Candidatus Vesicomyosocius sp. SY067_SCS001: one gene and its partner. The main gene of each other region encodes a partner of the protein of the gene in region 2 in a complex. Links are inferred from orthologs where the notes say so. Each region holds a gene or a part of one and is shown on either strand. Other genes may lie near its edges. The genes, in order: mfd and uvrA.

The links.
Region 1: the proteins of uvrA (region 2) and mfd are in contact, whole or in part, in a crystal structure (PDB 4DFC), measured with the Escherichia coli proteins. The link is inferred for Candidatus Vesicomyosocius sp. SY067_SCS001 from one-to-one orthologs.

The regions. Positions count from the first base shown.
Region 1 is NZ_CP054877.1:971,612-975,944, reverse strand. What follows is about bases 121-4,115. They hold mfd (transcription-repair coupling factor), read right to left. Parts: upstream 3,756-4,115; coding sequence 321-3,755; downstream 121-320. Other genes in these bases: HUW60_RS04650 (Maf family protein), read right to left, coding at 3,761-4,115; HUW60_RS04660 (carbohydrate kinase family protein), read left to right, coding at 121-315. In the rest of the region: more of HUW60_RS04660, read left to right, coding at 1-120; more of HUW60_RS04650, read right to left, coding at 4,116-4,333. UniProt on the Escherichia coli protein: Couples transcription and DNA repair by recognizing RNA polymerase (RNAP) stalled at DNA lesions. Mediates ATP-dependent release of RNAP and its truncated transcript from the DNA, and recruitment of nucleotide excision repair machinery to the damaged site.
Region 2 is NZ_CP054877.1:250,055-253,715, reverse strand. What follows is about bases 91-3,413. They hold uvrA (excinuclease ABC subunit UvrA), read right to left. Parts: upstream 3,108-3,413; coding sequence 291-3,107; downstream 91-290. Other genes in these bases: pyrH (UMP kinase), read left to right, coding at 3,192-3,413. Also shown: more of pyrH, read left to right, coding at 3,414-3,661. UniProt on the Escherichia coli protein: The UvrABC repair system catalyzes the recognition and processing of DNA lesions. UvrA is an ATPase and a DNA-binding protein. A damage recognition complex composed of 2 UvrA and 2 UvrB subunits scans DNA for abnormalities.

The DNA of each region.
Region 1 (4,333 bases), 720 kb from region 2 along the record:
GAGAATATTGCTATAAAAGTAAAGGCGCTCTTTATCACTAAAGATATACAAGGTTCAGAGATTCATACTGAAGGAAAAGTAATCAATATTACTCCTGTTAAAGTAGATGTTTCTCAAGATCCAACAGGTTGTGGAGATGCTTATCGTGCAGGACTTTTATATGGTTTAATGAATAATATGGATTGGAAAACTATAGGACAACTGGCAGGTTTACTTGGTGCTATTAAAGTTACACATTTAGGCGCTCAAAATCACCAATTTGATATGGGTTATATTGAAAAATATTATCAAGATAACTATGGAGAGTTATTATAATCAAATTAATTTAACATTTTTAATAAATATTCTATTAATTTGATTCGTCTAATATTTTTGGGCATTTGTTCTTTGATAATTAATTGATTTTGATCTTTTAGCTGATATTTTTTTGATTGTTTTTGGATAAGGTTAGTGATTTTTATAGGATCAATGGTGTTTTTTTTGTTAAAGGTAATGATAGCTTTATCTTCATAAAGGATTATTTTATTAATCCCAATTATTTGTGAAAAGAGTTTCAGTTTGGTATTGTAAAGTAAGTTCTTAGTTGAATCTGGCAATAGACCAAAACGATCAATCATCTCAATTTTCAAGGCTTTAAGTTCATTGTTGTTTTGACAATTAGCAATGCGTTTATAAAGCACAAGCCGTTCATGAACATCAAAAATATAAGTTTCTGGAATAATTGATGGTAAGCCAGAATCAATTTGTACTTCATGGTTAATTGGATCATTAAGGTTAATTTTTTTACCAGAGTGCATGGCATCAATGGTGCGTTTCAATAAATCATGGTAAAGGTTAAAACCAATTTCTCTGATTTGTCCAGATTGATTATCTCCGAGTAAATCACCTGCACCACGAATTTCAAGATCGTGATTAGCCAACACAAACCCAGAACCAAGTTTTGTTAAAGACTTAATTACATCAAGTCTATTTTTAGCTGTTTTAGATAAAGATTGATGAGATTTAACAATTAAATAAGCATAAGCCCTATGGTGAGAACGACCAACACGACCTCTAAGTTGATGTAATTGTGCTAGACCAAAATTTTGTGCATTATTGATAATGATGGTATTGGCGTTAGGAATATCAATTCCTGTTTCAATAATCGTGGTGCAAACTAGAATGTGGAAACGTGCGTGGTAAAAATCACTCATAATTTGTTCTAATTCACGTGTTGGAATTTTTCCGTGGGCGATACGAATCTGTAATTTTGGTATAATTTGTTTTAGATTTTCTGCCATATTGTCAATTGAATTAATATCATTGTGTAGTACAAAAACCTGTCCACCACGGTGTATTTCTCTTGTAATTGCCTCTTTGATATTATTGTCATGCCATTCTTGTACAAAAGTTTGGATAGTACTGCGCTTAGCGGGTGGCGTTGCAATAATGGATAATTCTCTTAACGAACCTAGTGCCATATTTAATGTACGCGGAATAGGGGTGGCAGTCATGGTTAGAATATCACTCTGCCCTCGTAGTTTTTTCAAGGCTTCTTTTTGTTTAACTCCAAAGCGATGTTCTTCATCAATAATAATTAAGCTAAGGTTTTTGTATTTAATATTATTTTGGATAATTTTGTGTGTACCGATAATGATATCAATAGTTCCTTGTTTTAGTTGTTCAATAATTATTTTTTGCTCTTTTCTGGTTTGAAATCTTGATAATGTTGCAATTTTTGTAGGGTCATTAGTGAAACGATCTATAAAAGATCGATAGTGTTGATTGGATAATAGTGTGGTTGGCACTAAAATTGCAACTTGTTTACCTGCTTTAACTGCTAAAAAAGCTGCACGCATGGCAATCTCAGTTTTTCCAAAACCAACATCTCCACATACCAATCTGTCCATAGGTTGTTGTGATTGCATATCTGCTAGTACTTCATTCATGGTTTTTATCTGATCTTGAGTTTCCTCAAAGGGAAAATTGGCAACAAATGAAGAGTAATCATCATTAGGTTTAGGAAAAGAAAAGCCTGTTTTGGAGGCTCGCTTGGCAGAAATTTTTAATAATTCAACTGCTACATCAAATAAAGCTTCACTTGCTTTTTTCTTAGCCTTGGCCCATTGGTTGGTTCCTAGTTTATGTAATGGTGTACTTTCTAGAGAAAGTCCAGCATATCTAGAGATTAGATCAAATGAGATTATTGGTACCATTAATTTTGCGTTATTAGCATATTTTAGGACAAGAAAATCTTGTGATTGTCTATCAAAAATTTTGGTTTTGAGCCCTAAATATCTACCTACTCCATAATTTTCATGCACAATAGCATCGCCTATTTTAATCTCTACTAAGCTTTTAATGGCCACGTCAAAATCTTTATGTTTGGCATGACGACTTTGTTGTTGAACTACTTCTTGTCCAAACAAATCTTCTTCAGTAATAATAGCAATATTATGGATAAGTAAACCATGTACAAGGTTCTCATGGATGATGTTAAGAGATTTACTACTAGTAGTAAATTCATGCCAGCTTTTAACGTTATAAGTATCAAGATTATGGTTGATGAGTAAATCACTGAGTATATTTTGTCTATCGAGTGATTCACAAACAATTAATATTTTTTTGTTTTGATTGTTAGTAAATCTTTTAACAAATGTTGAAAATTTACTTAACGGATTGTTCGTTTGTAGTTCAATGCGTACTGGAGGTGGTAGACTTGAGTTAAAATTAAAATACTGATTTTTATTTTCTATTTTAGATGTGCTAAGCATGAGTTGTGATTTTTTTTTGACTTCACTAAAGAGCAATTCTTTGGATAGGAAAACTCGTTGAATATCAAGTGGTATCCTGTCTAATGATTTTTTAGCATATTTAAATCGGTTACGTATTTCGCTATAAGTTTTATCTACTAAGCTTGAAAATTCTTTTGACGTGGCAATAATAGTGTTATCCGCTAGATAGTCAAATAAGGTATTTGTTGTGTTAAAAAATAATGGTAAATAGAACTCAATACCACCTGGTAATCTTCCTTCACTAACCTCAGTATAAATAAAACCATTATCATTAAACGTTTTTTTATAGTTGGTTTTAAAGTATTCAATACTGGTATTATCTGTCGCGAACTCTCTAGCAGGCAATAGCATAATTTCAGGTATTTTAGTTTTAGAACGTTGAGTTGAAGTGCTAAAAGCGCGAATGGATTCTACTTTTTGGTCAAATAAATTAATTCGATAGGCTGTTTTTGTACCCATCGGGTATAGATCAATCAATGAACTACGTATGTTAAACTCACCATGCTCCATTACTGTGGTTACATTCTTGTATCCAATTTTTAGTAATTTTTTACTAAAAGTATCAGAATTAATTTTGTCATTAATACGAATATTTAAGCTATATTTTTCGCTAAACTCTAGTGGACATAAGTGTGAAAATAACGATTCTAACGTGGCGATAACAATACCACGTTTAAGACTTTTAAGTTTGGATAATGTTTTTAATCTACTTGATGTAATATCAGGATGAGGTGAGAAGTAATCATAGGCGAGAACTTCCCAATTATCAAATTTTAAAATTTCTAAGTCAGTGTTATAAAACTTTAAAGATTTGTAAAGATTATCAAAATGTACAATATCATTAGCAATTACTAAAATGACTTGTTGTTGGTTGGCTAATTCAATTAATGCCAATGCATCTGCACTACCATACAGTGAACCCCAATACATTTTTCGACCTAATTCAAAGCATTTAACTTTGTTGGAATAGAGATATGGCATCACATTTAAATATTGTCAGTTAGAATATCAATACCTTCATTTTCTAGCATTGTAATGAGTTGAATGAGCGGTAAACCAATTAAACTATTTGGATCATTGCCAATCATGCATTTAAATAAGCCAATACCTAGGCTTTCAGATTTAAAACTACCTGCGCAGTTATAAGGAGTTTCTTTTTTAAGGTAATGGTTAATTTGATCAATATTTAATTTTTTAAAAATTACCTTAAATATTTCAACTTTAGTTTGTATATTGTCGGTTTTTGTATTTAAAAGTGATAAACTTGTAAGAAAATTTACTGTGTTACAAGAATTTTGTTGTAGTTGTTTAATGGCTTCCTCATGGTTTTTTGGTTTGGTTAGTATGTTATCATCAGTATTAAATCCATTATTAATTGTCGCTACTTGGTCAGAAGCAATTATTAAACCACTGTGTGTTTTTCCTATTTCTCTGGCTTTTTCCTGAGCTAGACGGTAAACTAATTTCTCAGGTGTTTCACCCTTTTTTCTTGATTCATCAATTTTTGGCGGATGTATATCGAAGGCTAAACCTAGTTTGGCAAGCAATGTTTTTCTAAA
Region 2 (3,661 bases):
CTATGACTTATATACTTTTAGCCTTTATAAAAACAGAAGGGTCTACTTTTTAGTCAAATCATCAAGTTGATGACCATGATGTTGCATCTATTCTCACCATACCATGACTTAGACAAAAATTAGAAAAATCATTTGAAGTATAATACAAACTAATTTATTTTTATTAAACTATCAAAGTTAACAGAGTAATCCCAATAAAATCTTTTTTTTACACACAATCTGTACTAACAAGTATAAACCACATACATACTAACCTAGTTCCAGATTAAAAATCTGAAGTCAAAGATAAATTACACGTAAGTTTTCAAATATTCTCCTGTATAGGATTCCTTAACTTGTGCCACTTCTTCTGGTGTACCAAATGCAATAATCTGCCCACCATTATTGCCCCCTTCAGGCCCTAAATCAATAATCCAATCTGCAGTTTTAATAACATCAAGGTTATGTTCAATAATAACAATGGTATTATTACGCTCGCATAATCTATTAATAACTGATAACAAAAGTTTAATATCATGAAAATGCAAACCCGTTGTCGGCTCATCAAAAATATAAAGTGTTTGTCCAGTATCCATTCTTGACAATTCTTTTGCTAATTTAATACGTTGTGCTTCACCACCAGATAAAGTAGTTGCATTTTGCCCAAGAGTAATATAAGAGAGTCCAACCTCCATTAGAGTTTGTAGTTTTTGTTTAATTTTAGGCATAGATTGGAAAAACTTAACTGCCTGTTCTACAGTCATACCAAGTACCTGTGAAATACTCTTTCCTTTATAAAACACTTCTAAAGTTTGTTGATTATAACGCTGACCTTGACATACATCACATGATACATAAATATCTGGCAGAAAATGCATTTCTACCTTAATCAATCCATCACCCTTGCATGCTTCACACCTACCTCCTTTAACATTAAAACTAAAACGACCTGCTTTATAACCACGTAACCTTGCCTCTAAAGTTTGTGAAAATAAATCACGCACTAACGAAAATACACCTGTATAAGTAGCTGGATTAGAGCGTGGCGTACGTCCAATTGGACTTTGATCAATATTAACAATTTTATCAAGATAATTTAATCCTTCAACTGATTCATATTCAGCAGGTGTTATTTGTGCACAATGAAGCTCCCTTGCTGCCAAAGCATACAAGGTATCATTAATTAAGGTTGATTTTCCAGAGCCAGATACGCCTGTCACACAAGTTAATACACCTATAGGAATAGACAAATCAACATTATTAAGGCTATTACCATTAGCTCCTTTAATACGAATCCATTGATTGGCGCTTTTTCGTTTAGTAGGAATTTTAATACTTTGACGACCACTTAGATAATCACCTGTTAAAGAGTTAGGATTGTTTTCAACATCTTCAGGTATGCCAATGGCAACTATTTCACCTCCATGTACGCCAGCACCAGGACCAATATCAATTACATAATCGGCCTGTTTAATTGCTTCTTCATCATGTTCTATCATAATCACTGTATTGCCAATATCACGCAAATAGGCAAGTGTGTTTAATAGCTTTTGATTATCTCTTTGATGTAAGCCTATTGATGGCTCATCAAGCACATACAAGACACCCATCAATCCTGTGCCAATCTGACTAGCTAAGCGAATACGTTGTGCTTCACCACCTGATAAACTATTTGCTCTACGATCAAGACTTAAATACTCCAACCCCACATTAATTAAAAATTCTAAACGTTGAATAATTTCTTTTAAAATTTTTTCTGCAATTTGACCACGAACCCCTTCCAGCTTTAACTCTTTTAAAAAACTATAAATATCAACAATAGAAAGCTTAGCAATATTTGATAAATTTTTTTCATCAATAAACACACTCCTAGCTGATTCATTTAATCTATCGCCATGACATTCAGTGCAATCCTTACTAACAATATAACTAGAAAGTTCTTCTCTAACACTATGAATCTCACTTGTTTCATAACGACGCATCATTCTTGGAATAATACCCTCAAATGGCTTGGCTTTATTAGACCAACCCTTACGTCCTTTGATTCTTGAAAAGTCAATGTCATCTGTGCCACTCCCATAAAGGACAATTTTTTTGTGTTTATCACTTAATTGTTCATAAGGTGTTTCAATACTAAAGCCGTAATACTTACCTACCAAAATTAATATTTGATAAAAATAAGCATTTGAGCGTCCCCAACCATAAACTGCTCCATCTGCTAAACTCATACTAGGACTAGCTATAACTTTTTGTTCATCAAACGTATCTTTCACACCCAGTCCATCACAAGTTTGACAAGCACCAACTGGATTATTAAATGAGAAAAGTCTAGGTTCTAATTCACTTAATGAGTAACCACATTCAATACAAGAAAACTTAGCGGAAAATACCTTTTCTTGCAAGGATGATTCATCTTTCATAGGTGCAATGCGTACCAAACCTGCACTTAAATTAAGTGCAGTTTCCAATGATTCAGATAAACGTGAAATCATATCTTCTCGTATTTTTAAACGATCAACTACAATTTCAATACTATGGTTAACCTTACTATTCAGTACTTCCATTTCATCTATATACACAACTACACCATCAATTCTAGCTATTAAAAACCCTTGCTGATTTAACTCTTTTAATAATTGTACATGGCTACCTTTGCGGTTCTGAACAACAGGTGCTAACAACATAATTTTTCTACCCATTAGCAATTTAACAATACTATCAACCATTTGAGGAATAGTTTTAGATTCAAGATTAATTTTGTGTTTTGGACAAATTGGAATACCAATACGTGCAAATAATAATCTTAAATAGTCATAAATTTCAGTAATCGTACCAACTGTTGAACGTGGATTATGTGAAGTGGATTTTTGCTCAATAGAGATAGCTGGAGATAACCCTTCAATATAATCAACATCAGGTTTTTCCATGAGTGATAAAAATTGACGTGCATAAGCTGATAAAGACTCTACATAACGACGATGTCCTTCTGCATAAATAGTATCAAAAGCTAATGAAGATTTACCTGATCCAGATAGTCCAGTAATTACAATCAATTTGTTTCTAGGAATATCAATGTCAATATTTTTTAAATTGTGGACTCTAGCACCACGAATACTAATATGATTCATATATAAAATATATCAGACAAATATTTATTATACCCATAAGGATAGGTAAAATTATCTCAATATTATGATTTTCAGCACACAGTAATGAGTAAATACAAACGTATCTTATTAAAACTTAGTGGTGAAGCCCTGGCTAGCACTACAAATATAATTGACCCAATAACACTAAATAAAATAGTTGATATAATAAAATCAGTACTTAATCAAAATGTTGAAATAGCAATTGTTATTGGTGGTGGTAATATTTTTAGAGGTGAGACACTTACAAAAACTGGCATAAATCTAATTACTAGTGATCATATTGGAATGTTATCAACTGTCATCAATGCACTTGCTATTGCAGATACTTGTCAAAAAAATAAGGTTGATACATTGGTTATGTCAGGCTTGTCAATAGGTGGTGGTGTATGTAATTCGATTAATCATACACATGCTAAACAAGCGTTAAAAAAAGGCAAAGTCATTATTTTTTGTGCAGGTACAGGCAATCCATGCTTTACTACTGACACTGGTGCAGCGTTACGCGCTATTGAAATTGGTGCAGATGCTGTATT